Regions from separate parts of the Microbispora sp. KK1-11 genome, predicted to be linked through region 4. Evidence: riboswitches for the same ligand, from Rfam matches in the RefSeq annotation. Region 4 holds a riboswitch; each other region holds the start of a gene.
The links. A riboswitch is a leader RNA that binds a small molecule or an ion and turns the genes downstream of it on or off. The one in region 4 is predicted to bind cyclic di-AMP.
Positions count from the first base shown of each region.

Region 1: linked by a shared signal. The riboswitch ahead of FLW16_RS03000 (hypothetical protein) and the one ahead of FLW16_RS38765 (C40 family peptidase) in region 4 are both predicted to bind cyclic di-AMP.
Region 2: linked by a shared signal. The riboswitch ahead of FLW16_RS00925 (C40 family peptidase) and the one ahead of FLW16_RS38765 (C40 family peptidase) in region 4 are both predicted to bind cyclic di-AMP.
Region 3: linked by a shared signal. The riboswitch ahead of FLW16_RS32290 (glycoside hydrolase family 25 protein) and the one ahead of FLW16_RS38765 (C40 family peptidase) in region 4 are both predicted to bind cyclic di-AMP.

Region 1 is NZ_VIRJ01000002.1:19,769-23,904, reverse strand. Features, by position in the region: gene FLW16_RS03015 (NAD(P)/FAD-dependent oxidoreductase) at 1-897, opposite strand, end outside; gene FLW16_RS03010 (TetR/AcrR family transcriptional regulator C-terminal domain-containing protein) at 917-1,231, shown strand; gene FLW16_RS03005 (HAD domain-containing protein) at 1,375-1,872, opposite strand; gene FLW16_RS03000 (hypothetical protein) at 1,959-2,870, opposite strand; cyclic di-AMP (ydaO/yuaA leader) riboswitch at 2,905-3,043, opposite strand; gene galT (galactose-1-phosphate uridylyltransferase) at 3,114-4,136, opposite strand, start outside.
Region 2 is NZ_VIRJ01000001.1:194,169-198,304, reverse strand. Features, by position in the region: gene FLW16_RS00935 (glycosyltransferase family 4 protein) at 1-315, opposite strand, end outside; gene FLW16_RS00930 (hypothetical protein) at 427-1,341, opposite strand; gene FLW16_RS00925 (C40 family peptidase) at 1,459-2,031, opposite strand; cyclic di-AMP (ydaO/yuaA leader) riboswitch at 2,106-2,260, opposite strand; gene FLW16_RS00920 (C40 family peptidase) at 2,576-3,538, opposite strand; gene FLW16_RS00915 (NYN domain-containing protein) at 3,675-4,136, opposite strand, start outside.
Region 3 is NZ_VIRJ01000029.1:10,069-14,204, forward strand. Features, by position in the region: gene FLW16_RS32280 (oxygenase MpaB family protein) at 1-1,089, opposite strand, end outside; gene uppS (polyprenyl diphosphate synthase) at 1,086-1,811, opposite strand; cyclic di-AMP (ydaO/yuaA leader) riboswitch at 2,098-2,243, shown strand; gene FLW16_RS32290 (glycoside hydrolase family 25 protein) at 2,255-2,977, shown strand; gene secD (protein translocase subunit SecD) at 3,062-4,136, opposite strand, start outside.
Region 4 is NZ_VIRJ01000043.1:3,773-7,908, reverse strand. Features, by position in the region: gene FLW16_RS38780 (NADP-dependent oxidoreductase) at 110-1,033, opposite strand; gene FLW16_RS38775 (helix-turn-helix domain-containing protein) at 1,131-1,541, shown strand; gene FLW16_RS38770 (LuxR C-terminal-related transcriptional regulator) at 1,614-1,862, shown strand; gene FLW16_RS38765 (C40 family peptidase) at 1,892-2,851, opposite strand; cyclic di-AMP (ydaO/yuaA leader) riboswitch at 3,002-3,171, opposite strand; gene FLW16_RS38760 (amino-acid N-acetyltransferase) at 3,548-4,108, shown strand.

The DNA of each region.
Region 1 (4,136 bases), on a different contig from region 4:
CTGCCACGGCGGCATCGGGCGGTCGTGGACCTTGGAGCGGCCCACACTGCTCATGTCGGCATCGCGTACCAGGTCACGCAGGTCGGGATGCCAGCCGTCGATCAACTCCAGTGCCAGTTCGCGGGCGTCCTCCCGGCCCGGTGTGGTGGCCGCCGGATGGTCCGCCGGTACGAGCAGCACCCACCTCACATAGCTCTCTCTGCGGGGCATGGGCAGGCCGGGAACGAGTTCGGCGGCGGCTTCGCGGGGCTCCCAGCCGAACTGCATCCTTCCCAGCATCAGTGTGATCCCCGGTCCCTTGACCATCGTGCCGCGCCCCGGCACGAGCGCCAGGAAGCGGTCGGCGGCGGGGGTGCGGCCCATCACTCCGCACAGGCCTGCGTCGAGGAGTTCGACCTCGGGCACCAACTGGCGCCGCACCGCAGAGCTCCCGCCGTCGGCGCCGACCAGCACGTCACCCGTGGCCTGCGTGCCGTCGGCGAAGAGCGCGGTGACGGTCCCGTCCGCCCCTTCCGCGAAGCTCTTCAGCCGTTTGCCGAAGGCGGCCCGGCCGCCCAGATCGCCGAGCAGGATCTGCCGCAGCACCTGCCGGTCGAACGCCCTGGACTCCTCCGGTCCGGGCAGGTCGTCGCCGAGCAGCGTGAGCCGCTGGTCGAACAGCAGCCCCGGCCCGGTGAGGCTGCTGCTGGTGGCTTCGGCCAGTTCGTACAGCCGTGGCGGCAGGCCGGCGCGCAATGCCTCCATCGCCGGCGGCGCGAGTCCGATCCGGTAGCCCTGAGCCCGCTCGCCGGTGCCGTCGTCGGCCTCGTACACGCGTACGTCGAGGCCTGCACGGATGAGGGCGTGCGCGAGCGTCAGCCCGCCGAGCCCCGCCCCGATCACCAGGACACGTGTCATCGTGATCCCCCGTTCGTAGGTGAACAACGTTCTGCGCGAGGCCATGCTGGCCCACCGCGACGGCGCCCGCCTCATATCCGGCTTCCACCAGCCGGGTGACGAGGCTGTCACCACCTTCACGCGTCTCATCGCCGCCCTGATCGCCGCGGGTGTCCCCGCCGACACGGCCACCATCGCCGTGGACACCGTCCTGGCCTACGTCAACGGCTACGCGATCGAGGAACAGGCCCGCAAGACCGGAGCCGACGGCTGGCCCAGAGAGCGCCGGGACCGCGCCTTCCACGACGGCCTCGAATTGATCATCGCCGGTGTCAGAGGAACTCTGTCGTCCTGACGGTTCTTGAATCAGGCCTCGACCAGGGCTACCTGCGCGGCACAAGCGGCTCGACCGCGGCCGTCAACTGCGGCGCCCGTAGAGAGCACCAAGCGGAGCTGCGGGCATTTCTTCGGGATCGTCTTCCTCGGATCGCGGGTGATTCACAAGGCCCGAAGCCATCGATCGATGACGGCGAAGTCCTCGTCGGCGAGTCCCCTGAATGACTCCACGCGGTGAAGGAGAGCCCGGCCGCTGTGGTGTGCCGAGACCCACTCCCTGTCGGCGTCGGTGATCTCGTCATCGATCCAGGCGAACGGGCGTCCGCCCGCCCAGTTCACCAGGGTCCGGGTCTTCCAGCAGAGCCCGAACCATTGGTCCTCACGTTTGTGCTGGTCGGTTGGCTCCGGCCAGCTGACGACGGGCAGTCGCGGCAGCCCGATCCGGGGTGCTATCTCGGCATTCGCCTCTTCTTCCCAGGTTGTCGCCCAGACGAGTTCGCAGGGCAGAGCTGCCAGCCGGCTCCCCACCTCGGAGGTGAGCCACGCCAGGCGCGAGTCCGGTGTGGCACCCCGCGGTGCGCGTTGCGGGTCCTCGCCGAAGGGGAGAAGCGGTCCGTCGACGTCGAGGAAGAGCAGCGGGCGGTCAGCATGGTCGGTCATGCTCGCTCACCTCGTCACATCCGGCGAGTACGCCGCGTTCGGAGCGGGCTCCGGCAGGCACGAGAGCTACCAGGCGGCTTGTGGGCCTAGTACATCGAGATGTGCACGTGGTCGTAGTGGTTTGCGGTGATTCCGCCGCGGTCGGACATGGTCCGCCAGCCCGGGTGGCCGAGGTTGTAGATGCGCTGCTGCCAGATCACGTACATCACGCCCAGCTTCGGCCCGTTCTTGATGGCCCAGGCGGCCAGGCTGTCACCGAGCGCCTTCATCTCGGGCGAGGGCATGGCGCCGCCCGAGCTCATCATGAAGTCGCAGGCGCGCCCGAGGGGGTGCTCGCCGCTGTTCTCCGCACGGTAGCAGCCGACCGGGAACCGCAGGTCGAAGTGCTTTTCGACCTCGGTGCGCGTGAGCCGCATCCGGGCCGTGATGTTGTCGGAGCCGCTGGGCAGTTCCGGCGCCCACGACCCGCCCACGCGCTTTCCCGGCGCGATCGGGATCAGCGCGTCGAGCTTGTCCTTGATCTCGTCGATGAGATCCTCGGCGTCCTCGCGCTGTCCGGCGACCTCGGCGGCCTGCGTCTTGAGCTGTCCGGTCAGCGTCTTGGCGGCGTCCGCGGCCCGCTGCCGTTCGGTGCGGACCTGGTCGAAGTGCGCGAGCCTGGCGGCCTGCTCCTCCTTGAGCTGGTAGTTCAGCGCGGCGGTGTTCATGTCGGGCAGCGCCATCGCGCTCTCGGTCTGGTAGCGCAGCCCGGCCAGCTGCCGTACGGCGTCGCTGGCGGCCTCGTAGTCGGCCTCGGCCTTGGCCAGCCGGCCGCGGGCCGCCTTCTCCTCCACGCGGGCCTTGGCGAGGGCGACACGTTTGGCGTTGTAGTCGCCGATCAGCCGATCGACCTTCTTCCGCAGGTCCGACAGCTCCTTCTTGAGCTGCTTCTCCGTCGGTTTGGGGTCGGCGGCACCAGGCGCGGCCGTGCCGAACACGAGGACGGCGGAGGCGAGCACGCCGACAGCCAGGGGGAACGCGCGGGGCAGAGCCCACTCCTCTCCATCTGCCGACCGGGTTAGCTGACGGGTTCGGGCTGGAGGAGCCCGGGCAGGCCACTGCCTTGACCCCAGGTGCGTGATTGGGTCCCCGGCTCCCGGGCGGGGCGCCCGGGATTAGGCGTACCGGTTGTGACGGCCGGTGTCAGGGATACTAGTGGTAAAGAAACCGTGGCTGCCACCAAAGTCGCAACCAATCGGAGATCAAGCCGTTATCGCCTCGCGAAGCATCCGGGCGGCCTCCTCAGGCAGCACGTCGTTGACGAACGCGCCCATGGCCGACTCCGATCCGGCCAGGTACTTCAGCTTGTTCGGCGCGCGCCGGATCGTGAAAAGCTGCAGGTGGAGGTAGGCGAGGTCGCGCCGGTAGGTGACCGGGGCCTGGTGCCAGGCCGCGACGTACGGCATGACGACGCCGAACAGCCCGTCCAGCCGGCGCAGCACCTCGATGTAGAGCGGCGCGAAGGCGGCCCGTTCCTCGGGCGACAGCGCGGGGATGTCGGGCACCTGACGGTGCGGGTAGACGTGCACCTCGAACGGGTAGCGCGCGGCGGCAGGGACGAAGGCCGTCCAGTGCTCGTTGGCGGCCACCACCCGGGGGCCCCTCCGCTCGGCGGCCAGGACGTCCGCGAACAGGTTGCCTCCCTGATGGCGGGCGGCGGCGTCCAGCATCTGCCGCGTACGCGGCGTGACGTACGGATAGGCGTAGATCTGTCCGTGGGGGTGCGGCAGCGTGATGCCGATCTCGGCGCCGCGGTTCTCGAAGCAGAAGACCTGCTCCACGCCGGGCAGCGAGGACAGCTCGGCCGTACGGTCGGCCCACGCCTCGACGACCAGCTCGGCCTGCTCGTCGCTCAGGGAGCTGAACGACGCGTCGTGGTCGGAGGTGAAGCAGACGACCTCACAGCGCCCGATCCCCGGCCGCACCTCGCTCAGCCCGCCCACCTGCTCGTACGCACCGGTGTTGAAGCTGAACGACGGGAAGCGGTTCTCGAACACCGCCACCTCGTACGGCGAGGGGATCTCCGAGCCGGGATGGCCCGGGCAGAGCGGGCACTCGTCGGCGGACGGCAGGTGAGTGCGCGTCTGGCGGTGCCGGGCCACGGCCACCCACTCGTCCATCAGGGGGTCGTAGCGCAACTCGGAGGCGAGCGGGCGCGGCGGCAGGTCCCTGGTGTCGGTGGCGCTGTGGTCGGCGTCGTCGCGCCGGTCGAAGTAGATCAGCTC
Region 2 (4,136 bases), on a different contig from region 4:
GCCCGCGCCCGCGGCGCGCAGGACGGGAGCGAGCAGCCCCAGCGGCGCCGCCGCCCCGAAGACGACGGTGGCGCCGTCCTCGACCAGCGCCGCCGCCCTCCTCGCCACCGAGCGCGTCGGCAGCATCAGCGAGGACGGATGACGGACCACCTCGTACGGCTGGCGGGCGTCGAACTCCTCGCACCCCTTCCAGCGTGGGGCGTACACGACCACGGAGCCGGGCGGCCTGCGCGAGGCGAGGCCGTGCACGAACGCCTGGATGCCGCCCGGTCTGGGCGGGAAGTCGTTCGTGACGATCAGCGTCCGCTTCGTCATCCTCACCCCCGCTGCCGGCGTGGTCGCGCGGTCCGCCCGCGCCGCCCGAGAACGCATTGTCGCAGCCGCGGTCGCACCCGCACCTCATGGAGATCAGGCGTCCCACGGAGATCAGGACCGGGCGAGCTGCTCGCGCGCGTACGACCGCCATTCGCGGGTCAGGCCGTCGGCGGACAGCCCGAGAACCTCCCGCAGCGCGACGCCGATCCCCTCGCGCAGCGTGGCGTGGTAGAGGGCGACCAGCCTCCGCTCCCCGAACCGGGCCGCGACGTAGCGGCAGGCGAGCCACGCCTCCTCGTACGCCTGGGCGGGCCTGGCGGCGAAGTCGGCGGGCCCCGGCAGGCCGTTCAGCGCCGCCCTCCCCGCGGCCACGTCGGCGGCCAGTTCGGCGGCGACCGTACGGACCGGCAGTCCGCTGTCCAGGTAGCCCACGTAGTCGGCGAAGCCCTCCATGAGCCACATCGGCACCGCGTGGGGACCGGTGGTCGCGACGTGCGTCAGCTCATGGGTCACGACGACCAGGCGGCCGGTCGCGGACAGGCGGGCGAACGCCGCCGGCTGCACGATCACGCGGCCGCCGGTGGCGACGGCCGCCAGGCCGTCCACCTTCGCCGGCGCGGCCAGCACGGCGGCCTGCTCCTCGGTGCGCGGCACGAGGACCACCGCGCCGCCGTACCCGCCCCAGATCCTCGTGACCGTGCGGCCCGCGCGATCGGCCAGCGCGGCGATCTCGGCGACCAGCGGCCGGGGCGACCCGACGACGACCGCGCGCTCGCCGCGGGCGACGGAGGCGCCGGTCCACATGCCCGGTCGCTCCCGCACGGCGGCCCGGGCGTCCAGTCGCAGGGCAAGCAGCGGGTCGGGCGGGGCCGCGGCGGCCGGCCCGGTGAGCAGCACGGCCAGCGCGGCGGCCACGGCCGCGATCCGGCGGGGACGGACCCCGTGAGGCGGAACTTCGGGCCGGCGCCGCTCGGCCTCGGCGCGCGCGCCCGGCACGCCCGCGGGCACGCCGCTCGTGGCAGTCACGCCGTGCATGGTAAGCCGTGCATGGTAACCAGCACGTGCCACGGCCCCGTCCACCTCGGCGAGGTGGACGGGGCCGTAGGGACGGCGCCGGTCGAGGGGGCTGGTGACCGGTGCCCGTCAGACGCCCGGACGGACGGCACCCACGAAGGTGCTCCTCCGGTAGGCGTCCAGCTTGTCGATCCGCACCCGCGTGCCGGTGTGCGGAGCGTGGATCATCTTGCCGTGCCCGACGTACATGCCGACGTGGCCGCCTCCGCTGGTGAAGATCAGGTCACCGGGCTCGAAGTGACCCCAGGACACCTTCTTCCTGACCGCGCCGCGGATGGACCACGTCGTGCGCGGCAGCCGTACGCCCGCCTTACGCCAGGCGTACTGGACCAGGCCCGAGCAGTCGAACGCGCCCGGTCCCGTCGCTCCGTAGCGGTAGGGGTCGCCGATCTGCTTCTCCGCGACCTTCACCGCGCGCTGGGCCTTGGTTCGCTGCAGCGAGGCCCTGCCGATCTTCCGCTTGGCGGAGTGCTTCTTGGTCTGCCGCTTCTTCGCGGCGGCCTTGCGGGCGGCGGCGTCCGCGCTCTTCGCGGCGCCCGTCTTCGTGCCCGACTTCGTCGCTGTGGCCGTCTTGACGACCGTGACCGTCACCGTGTCGGCCGCCGCCGGATGTGCTCCGGCGACCCCTACGGATGCCGTCAAAGCGGCACCACCAAGGGCAATTCGGGCAAGACGGGACAGACTAGCGGGGGTGGTAGACAGGATCTCTCCTCGGGTCTTCCGCTCACGCCTACCGGGTTAGCTGACGGGTTCGGGCGGGGAAGTCGCCCTACGGCGCGCGATGCGCCGATTCACCCCGGACCTTCGCGTGAAGGTCGATGGTTCCCCGGCTCCGTGCCTCCTGACTGCACGGACTCGGCAGGCCACCGGCGCCGGGGGATCCCGCTAAGGGGAGGGTGATGGAGGACGCCGATGACGGTGGATGACTGCGCGACCCGGCCGGCCGGACCGGGTGCGCCGCGGCGAGGCGTACTCGCCGCGGCCCAGAAGCTACCGAGGACCCGCCGCGTTCGGCAAAGCCCTCCCGCCGGATAAAGATCGGATAACGAAGGCCGCGGCGAAGAAAGCGCAGCTTACCCGCCCCACAAACGGATAAATGTGACTCTGCTCACAATCTCGGCAACAGCGGCCAAATCGGGTCACATGAGCCACAAAAGGCACAGAGATCACAGAGAGGATCGGGCCCTCAGGGACGCACAGCTCCGATGGCGTGATACTCCGCGAGTGTGACAATCTTCACAACATCGCCGGTCTGCGGGGCGTGGACGACCTTGCCGTCGCCGGCGTAGATGCCGACGTGCCCGTATCCGGCGTGCCAGAGCAGGTCGCCCGGCTGGAGCTCGTCCAGCGAGACCCTGCGGCTCGCACCCCAGGCCCACTGTTCGTAGCTGGTCCGGGGCAGTGTCACGCCCGCCGCCGCCCAGGCGGCCTGCACGAGCCCCGAGCAGTCCCAGGAGTCCGGTCCTGTGCCCCCGTAACGGTAGGGCTTGCCGACCTGCTTGTAGGCGAACTGGAGGGCCGACAGCGCGTTGCCGGACGCCGGCCCGGTGTAGACGACGCCGGGACTGTTGGGGTTGCCGGGGTTGAACGTCCCGAGCGAGCGCAGCAGCTTCATCTGCTCCCGGACGAGCTTGTCGACCTTGTCCTTCTCGTCGGCGAGCTCGCCCCTGACGTCCGCGGCCTCCTTGTAGACCGCCTTGCTCTGGTCACGGCGGTCCTTGAGGTCCTTGATGGCGCCCTCGTACTCCCTGAGCCGCCCGGCCCGCTCGGCCGACATGTGGTTGAGCGTGGCGAGGCCGCTGAGCATGGCATCGGGGTTGGAGCTGTAGAAGACGCCGCCCCACGACCCCATCTCGCCGACCTGGTAGCTGCTGACGGCCATCGAGACCAGCCCGGAGCGCAGCGCCTCGACCCGGACGTTCTGCTTCTTGTAGTCGTCGTTGATCGCGAGGTACTTCTGCCTCGCCTTCTTCCACTTCTCGTTGGCCGCGTTGTAGCGGTCCACGAGCTTGTCGGCCTGCTCGTTGAGCTTGCTCAGCTTCGCCTTGGCCTGCGCGACTGTGGGCTTCGGATCCGCCTGCGCGCCCGTCACCGGCGTCAGCAGGACCACGGCGGCCAGACCGGCGGCCACCGGCACACGCCCTCGCACTGAGGCCCCCTTTAGATCAACGAAACCTGCGGCGCGACTCTATCTAGGCGATCTTGAAGCTTCAACCTATTCGCAGGTATTCGCGGCAGTCATCACTCCCCGTGACGACGCCGGTCCGGAGCGCGCGTACGGCGCTTCAGCCGCGGCCGAGACGGCGCAGCAACAGGAGCGAGGGCACCGGCCGGGCGCCCATGCGGCGCACCGACTCGGCCACCTCCCGGTCGGAGGAGACCACGGCGATGGCCCGGCCCGGCGGCTCGGACCGCACCAGCGTGCGGATGAGGTCGTCGGCGATCTCCCCGGGCGCGCTGAACCTCACCCGCACCCCGCGCGGCGCGGACACCTGGACGGGCCCGTTCAGCTCGGCGCCGTCGAACACGCACGTCACCTCCGCCCGCGTCTGCACGGCGAGCCCGCCGAGCCCGGTCAGCAACCGGGCCCGCTGGTCGGCGAGGGTCAGCGACGGGTAACCGGTCTTGGTCACGTTGTAGCCGTCGACGATCAGATGCAGATGGGGGATGGCCAGGAGCTGGTCGAGGAGCTGGGGATCGTCGTTGGCCAGCGCCCGCGCGGGCACGGCCGTCACTCCCGGCTCGCC
Region 3 (4,136 bases), on a different contig from region 4:
GAGGCGGGTGGCGATCTCCCTGGCCATCGCGGCGAGGTCGGGCCAGTCGAGGTGGCCGTCGCCGGTCTGGTCCAGGACTTCGGAGAAGAACCGCGAGGCGGAGCGCACCGTCGAGTCGCCGGCGGTCGCCGGTTCGGGGTCGGGCGTGAGGAGGCGCAGGAGCGCCCCCGCTTTCGACACACCACGGCGTAGCCCGGTCAGCGCGCCCAGCCCGGTCAGCGCGTCGCCGTTCCGCTGCGGGGCGTACGCCGGGTCGAGCATGGTCATGACCGTGTCGAGCCGCGTCCACGCCTCCGGCAGCACCCGGGTCGCGAGCCGGGTGGACAGGTAGGCGGCGTGCATCAGCGTGCGCGTGCCCGGCACCTCGGCGAGCCCCAGGCGGGCGCGGAGCGACTCGGGCAGCGACGCCACGACGATCGCGGTGGCGGCGGGACCGGCGAGCGCCCTGCCCGCCGCCCACACGGCCGGCCGGTCGCGGAGCAGCGGGGGAGCGGGCACCTGCGCGAACAGGCGATCGAGGATGACGTGGACCGCTTCGGTGTTCTCCAGCCGCTCCTCGACGACGGACGCGTAGTAGCGCCAGAACTCCCGCAGCGTGGGCGGAAGCTTGCCGCCGTAGGGGTCCATCAGGGCGAGGAACGACTGGAACTCGGCGTACAGCCGGTCCAAGGCGGGGCCGTCAAGAGACTCGCCGCTCAACCGGCACATCGTGACCGTGGACTCGAACAGCGTCGCCACCACCCAGGCGCGTGCCTCGGAATCCGCGGCGTTGAACGGGCGGCCCTCGGCGTCGGTGCCGGTGATGCGCGCGTGCAGGCGGTTGAGCCGGGCCGCCTCCCGCTGCCGCACCCGCGTGTCGGGGTCGACCATCCGCTGGGCGCTGAGCACGGTGTTGCGCAGCCGACGCCACGGGTGCGCGACGAAGGTCGAGTTGGTGATCAGCGCGGCGCCGATCTGCGGGTGCGCGGCCTCCAGGACGATGGCGCGGGTCGCCACCAGCCCCCAGCGCGTCTGCCGGGTCAACTCGTGGAGCATCGATCCCGGGCCGAGCGGATCGGCGTCGGTTCCGGCGGCTGCGGCGTCGCTCATTGACATCCCTTTCCTGTCGGGGCCGGTGCCTGTACGGCGCCGAACCGGCGGTCGCGCCGTCGGTAGACCTCCAGGCATTCCCAGAAGTGCCCGGCCCGGAAGTCCGGCCACAGCACCCGGGGGAAGACCCATTCGGCGTACGCCACCTGCCAGAGCATGAAGTTGGAGATCCGCTGTTCTCCGGAGGTGCGGATGACCAGGTCCACCTCCGGCATGTCGGGGTGGGGCAGACGGCGGGCGAAACTCTCCTCGGTGACCTGCTCGGGCGGCACCCCGTCGCGGATCAGCGACCGGGCGGCCTCGACGATGTCGCGGCGACCGCCGTGATCGAACGCCACCGTCAACGTCATCCGGCGGTTGTCGCGGGTCAGCGCCATCAGGTCGGCGATGTCCCGGGCCAGCGCGGGCGGGATCCGTGGGTCGGTGACCCCGAGGAACCGGCAGCGGATCCCGCGTGCGTGCAGTGACAGGGCGTGCTTGCGGACGGCGCGCCGCACCAGTCGCAGCAGGACGTCGACCTCGGCCGCCGGGCGCCGCCAGTTCTCTGTGGAGAAGGCGTACAGGCTCAACCACTCGACACCGGCCGTGTGGGCCGCCTCGATGACATCGATCACCGCGGCCTCGGCCGCCCGATGCCCCTCGGTGCGGGGCAGCGACCGCTGCGCGGCCCAGCGGCCGTTCCCGTCCATGACACAGGCGACGTGACGAGGGATGCCTCTCACCCCACCCGCCCCGACGACATCGCGACCACGACGCAGACCCCCAAGTGAATCCCTCCGGGGACGGACTCTTTCACAGAATGTGACGCGGCGAACACTAACCGTTGGTATTCACGGCCCTTACTTGCCAGGCCGGGGTGGCTCGGGGCGTTATCTGTCCAGGTAAAGACATGTTTTGTCCTGTTTACACCATTCTGGTGGTGTGTGTACCTTTAGGGCACACGGCCTGGGTACCGGCAGACTTCCGCCGTCATATCCCTTGCCGTGGCGTTGCCCGGACCGCGCGATGATCGCGCGGCCGCCGAATCCGCGTCATGTGGAGCCGGGGACCCACTCTCTTCGGGGTGAATCGGCGCGCAGGCCCCCAGATGCGCCCGTAGGGCACTTCCTGCCCGAACCCGTCAGCTAACCCGGTAGGCGGCATGGAAGCAAGGAGTCAACCCCGCATGTCCAGCCATCGGCTCTCCCCCGGGAGCCGGCCCTCCCGCCGGCGCCTGCGCTCCGCCCTCGCGGCGGCGACCCTCGCGGCCTCGGCCGTCACCGCCACCGTCACGGCGGCCGTCGTCCTGCCCGCCCCGGCCTACGCGAACCCGCACACGTACGGCCAGGACGTCTCCGGCTACGAGGCCGACCACGACTGGATGAACAGCCGCGCGCAGTTCGGCTTCATCAAGGCCACCGAGGGGACCTCCTGGGTCGACTCGTCCTTCCCCCGCCACTGGCGGGAACTGGCCAAGAAGGGCATCGTCCGCGGCGTCTACCACTTCGGCCATCCCTCCAACGACCCCATCGCCGAGGCCGACCACTTCCTCAAGGTCGTGAACGCGCAGCCGAGCAAGCCCGGCGACATCCTGGTCCTCGACCTGGAGGCCACCGACGGCGAGTCCGTCGAGCACGTCAACAAGTGGGCCAAGACCTGGCTGGAGTACGTGACGGCCAAGACCGGCACCAGGCCGATGTTCTACAGCGGCTGGAACTTCGCCGACGAGTACGGCCACGGCCTCGGCCAGTACCCCCTGTGGGTGGCCCACTACAGCAAGGCCCCTGGCGACATCACGCCGCCCGCCGACTGGAAGTCCTGGGCGATCCACCAGTACACCGACTCGCCCATCGACCAGAACGTCTCCGCGCTGACGCCCGCCCAGTTGCGCGCGCTCGGCCGGCCGTAGCCGCACGGGCCCCGGGGCGGGGCGTCCCACCCGGCGTCCCACCCGGCGTCCCACCCCGGGGCCCATGCCGGCCGACCAGGTCGGTCAGACCACCGCGCCGGAGCCGTCGCGCCGCGCGGGCCTGGCACGCGGGGCGGCGGGAACCGGTGGCGGCTTGCTGGTGCGCCTCTCCAGCGCGATCGCTGCCGGTCCGGCCACGAACGACGACGACAGCGTCCCCACGATGATGCCGATCAGCAGGGCGACGGCGAAGTCGCGCAGCGAGTCGCCGCCGAACACCGCCAGCGCCGCAAGGATGAACAGCGCACCGAGCCCGGTGTTGACCGTGCGCGGCACGGTCTGCAGGATCGCGGTGTTCACCACCCGGCCGAACGGCTCCCCGCGCCGCACCGGCCACAGCTCGCGCACCCGGTCGAAGAGCACGACCTTGTCGTTGACCGAATAACCGATGATCGTGAGCATCGCGGCCAGGAACACTCCGTCGATCGGCTTGCCCATCCAGGCGAACGCTCCGACGACGACGGCCGCGTCCACGAACAGCGCCGCCACGGCCGCCGTGCCGAACGTCCACCGGAACCGGAACGCCAGGTAGACGAGCTGCGCGGCGAGCGCGACGGCGAGCGCGATGAGCGCGTTGCGGCGCAGCTCCTCGCCGAGACTCGGCCCGATGAGCTCGTCACGCTGCTTGGTGACCTCTCCCACGCGCCGGTCCAGCGCCTCCTCCATGCGGACCACGTCGTCCGCGCTGATCTGCCCGGTACGTACCGAGATCGCGTCGTCCGACCGCTGCACGACGGCCGAGGGGAAGCCGGCGTCCGCCACCGCCTGCCTCGCCGTGGCGACGTCGACCGGCCTGCTCGTGCCGAACTCCACGATCCGGCCGCCGGTGAACTCGACGCCGTAATCGAGCCCACGCGTGACCAGCCCGGCACCCGCCAGCACGAGCAGCCCGGCCGCTACGGCGAGCCACAGCCGCCTGCCGCGCATCAGGTCCGGGTCGCGCCGGGTCAGCCAGGTCCTGACCCGGCCGATCGAGCCGATGCCGGACGCCCGGGGGCCGATCCTGTCGATCAGGGCGGCGGTGAGCACCCGGGTGATCAGCATCGCCGAGACCAGCGAGGCGAGCACGCCGATGGCCAGCGTCACGCCGAAGCCCTTC
Region 4 (4,136 bases):
CTGATTCCCTGTGAGCGGGCCGGACGGCATGGCCGTCCGGCCCGCGGCCGTTCGCCGGGGTGAGTGATTCAGGCCGAGTGATTCAGGCCGAGTGTTCAGGCCGGGTGATTCAGGGCAGCAGGACCAGCCGGCCGCGCAGGCCGCCCTTCCGCAGGCGTTCGTGCGCCTCGGCCGCCCGCTCCAGTGAGTAGGTGCCGGCGACCCGCATGCTCAGCCGTCCCGCCTCGGCCAGCTTCGCGACGTCGCGGAGCTGGGCCGCGTCGGCGCGGACGAACACCGTCGAGACCCGGATGCCGCGCAGCGGGATGGGGGCCTGTCCGGCGCCGACGGCGACGAACGCGCCCCCGTTGCGCACGGCGTCCAGCGCGGGCAGGCCGACGACCGCCGCGTCCACCAGGCCGTGCACGCCGCCGGGGACGACGGCCCTGACGGCCGCGGCCAGGTCGGCGCCCCTCGGCACGAACCACTCCGCGCCGAAGCCCCGCACCAGCGGCTCGTCGCCGGACGCGGCGACCGCCGCGACCCTGAGCCTCCGCGCCACGGCCAGCTCCACGAGGTAGCCGCCGAGGCCGCCCGCCGCTCCCGTGACGAGCAGGGTCTCACCCTCGGCGAGCCCGGCGAGGTCGAGCGCCTGGACGGCCGTGAGCGCGTTCAGCGGCAGCGTCGACGCCTCGGGCACGGCCACCCCGCCGGGCGCGGGCGCGACCGCCGTCTCGTCCAGCACCACCAGGTCCGCCTGGGCCTTGAGCGGGTCCGTCAGCCGGTCCGACAGCCCGATGACCCGCTCCCCCGGACGTACGCCCGTCACTCCCGGACCGGTCCGATCGACCACGCCCGCCACGTCCCATCCGAGCGCGTACGTCTCCTGGTGCGGCATGAGCCTGTTGTCGGCGAGGACGCCCGCGGCCGTGAACAGGTCGACGGGGTTCACCGCCGCCGCCTCGACTCTGATCCGCACCTGCCCCGCGCCCGGCTCCGGCTCCGCCACGTCGACGACCCGTACGACGCCGTCCCGCGCCACCAGTGCTCTCATCAGTTCCTCCTTGCGGTATGGCAAGGAGCGTATGAAGAGCTACTCTCTCCCGGTAAGAAGGCACCTGGAAGTGCGTAAGGGACGAGAAGGGAAGACGATGGCCACTCAGACGGCGGCCGAGCGGCGCGAGGAGGCGCGTCAGCGCTACAACGCGTACGTCGCGACCTGCCCGTCGCGGAAGCTGCTCGACACCCTCAGCGACAAGTGGGTGAGCCTGGCGCTCACCGCGCTCGCCCGCGGCCCGCTCCGCTACAGCGAGCTGGCGAGGACGATCGCCGGCGTCAGTCAGAAGATGCTCACGCAGACGCTGCGGACGATGGAACGCGACGGCCTGGTCTCCCGCACGGTCACCCCCGCGGTGCCGGTCCGGGTCGACTATCGGCTCACGCCCCTGGGCGAGGACCTCATGCCGCTGCTGGAGGCGATCAAGCGCTGGGCCGAGATCCACATGGAGGATGTCGAGGCGGCCCGGGAGGCGTACGACCGGTGCTCAGACTCCGAGCCTTGACGACCTTCAGGGGAGGCGTTTACCTTCCCTGAAGGGTGGGCCGACGAATCATCGTCGTGGGGAGGGCGGACGATGGGTATTCCCGAGGTCGTCTACCGAGGTGACAGTCTCGCCTCGGACCTTGATCGTGCCGGTCTCACCGAAGAGGATCTGCTTCTCCTCGCGGAGCTGGCCAAGGGCATAACCGCCGACAGGGTGGGCCGCAGTCTCGACGTCAGCGGGCGCACCGTGCGGCGCCGGCTGCGGTGCATCTGCGACCGCATCGGCGTCGCGACCGCGATCGAGGCCGTCGCCTGGGCGGCACGCCGCCGCCTCATCTGACCGCGTCCCTCGACGGCGGGTCGAGGGGCTCAGTCCGCGACCCGCACCGCTCCCGCGAACGGCCGTCCGGCGATCTTCGCGATGTGGACGACGTCTCCCGTGCGCGGCGCGTGGATCATGTAGCCATTGCCGATGTAGATGCCGACGTGGTGCAGGTCGGAGTAGAAGAACACCAGGTCGCCGGGGCGGAGCTGGTCACGGGGGATGTGCGTGCCGGCCGTCCACTGGTCTCCCGTGTAGTGGGGCAGGCTGATGCCGACGGACTGGTAGGCCGCCATGACCAGGCCGGAGCAGTCGAAGGAGCCGGGGCCCTCGGCGCCCCACACGTAAGGCTTGAGCTGCTGCCTGAGGGCCCAGCGCGCCGCCTGGGCGGCCTTGCCGTCGCCGATGATGGGGAACGACGTCCTGCTGCGCGTCTCGCTGCCGATCGTCTGGGAGACCTGCCGGTAGAGGCTGCTCTCGGTCTTCTTGATCAGCTTGGTGATCTTGTCGCGCCGCGAGTCGAGGCCGCTGAGGAGCTTCTTGACCTCGGCCTGCCGGGCGGAGGCGCTCTCCCTGGCCCGCGCGGCGGCGTCCATGGCCTTGGTGACCTCGGCGACCTCCTGGCTCTCCTGCAGCTCCAGCGCGTACGTCGTGGAGGCCTGGTCCAGGTATCGCCGGGGGTCGGCGTCGCTGTCGATGAGCACGAGCGCCCTGCCGAGCCCGTTGGTCATGTAGGAGTGCTGCGCGAGGGCGCTCGCCTTCTGCCGGCGGACCTCGAGCTCGGCCTCGCTCTTGGCGAGGTTCTTCTTGGCGAGGTCGGCGGACCGCTCGGCCGCCTTCAGGCGTACGCGCTCGCCGTTGTACTGCTCGCTGAGGGTCTCGATCTCGGTGTAGAGGCTCTCGACCTGCGCCGTGAGCTCCTTGAGGCTCGGCTTGGGGTCGGCGGTGGCGCGGACCACCGGGGCGCCGAACGTGATCGCGCCGATCGCGACGCCGACGAACGCCAAGCGGCGGATGGCACCCGGACCGGCCGTGCCGGATCCGGACCGTCGGCCGCGGGCGTGTCTGCCCGCCTGCCGTCCTCCACGCGTGCGCAACCGAGCTCCTCTCCCACGTGTGCCCCGCGGCGGGTCCGTCGTCGGGACGGGGCCGTACGGCGGGGCACTTCTGAGCGCCTACCGGGTTAGCTGACGGGTTCGGGCCGGAGTAGCCCTACCTTGGTGGATTCACCCCTTGACGATCTGAGATCGAACCGATCCTGATCCTGCAGTTGGGTCCCCGGTTCCCCTTCGCACTCGGTGCTCCGAAGATTCGGCGCCCGGTCGCCGTGAGCGCTCCACGATGACCGGCATCGTCGCTGGACGATAGTGCACGGCGAGTTCTTGCTCAACCAGAACTCCGAAACCCGTCTACGTTTGACAACCAAATGATCACGGCCGGGTCACAGGCGCGGTAGTGATATGTCCGCGTTCACCTGCGTATGGAGTGATTTGGGAGTTTCGAGGTGCCGGTCGGGCTGCGGGGAAAAGTGGGACGAACCTGGATGTCCGCCTCGGGCTACGGCCGTGCACCTGTCCGTATCCTGGCGGCTACGGACAGTCAAATCTCCTGTCGGGTATGGCGTTTGGGGATGACCGTTATCCATGGGGACGATCCGTGCCGACCGCGTGGGATCGACCGCGCTCCGGCTAGGCTGGCCGGTCATGGAGCAGGTCGCCGCGCAGACATCCAGTGAATCGGGTGCCACGGCCGTGACGGTGCGCCGGGCCAGGACGCCGGACGTCCGCGCGATCCGGCGCCTCGTCGACGCGTACTCGGGTGTCGGTCCCCGCCTGCTCAAGAAGAGCACGGTCACGCTGTACGAGGACGTCCAGGAGTTCTGGGTGGCCGAGACGGACGGGCAGGTCGTCGGCTGCGGCGCGCTGCACGTGCTGTGGGAGGACCTGGCCGAGATCAGGACCGTCGCGGTGGACCCCGCGGCGCGCGGCGGGGGCGTCGGCCATCGGATCGTCGGCGCGCTCATCGAGACCGCCAGGGACCTCGGCGTCCGGAGGGTCTTCTGCCTCACGTTCGCGGTGGAGTTCTTCGCCAGGCACGGCTTCAGGCCGATCCAGGGCACCCCGGTCTCCCAGGAGGTGTACGCGGAACTGCTCGCGTCGTACGACGAGGGTGTCGCCGAGTTTCTCGACCTGGAGCACGTCAAGCCGAACACGCTGGGGAACACCCGGATGTTGCTGCACCTCGACCGCATTGATCACCATTGATGGGCATTGATCGCCGATCTTGACGGTG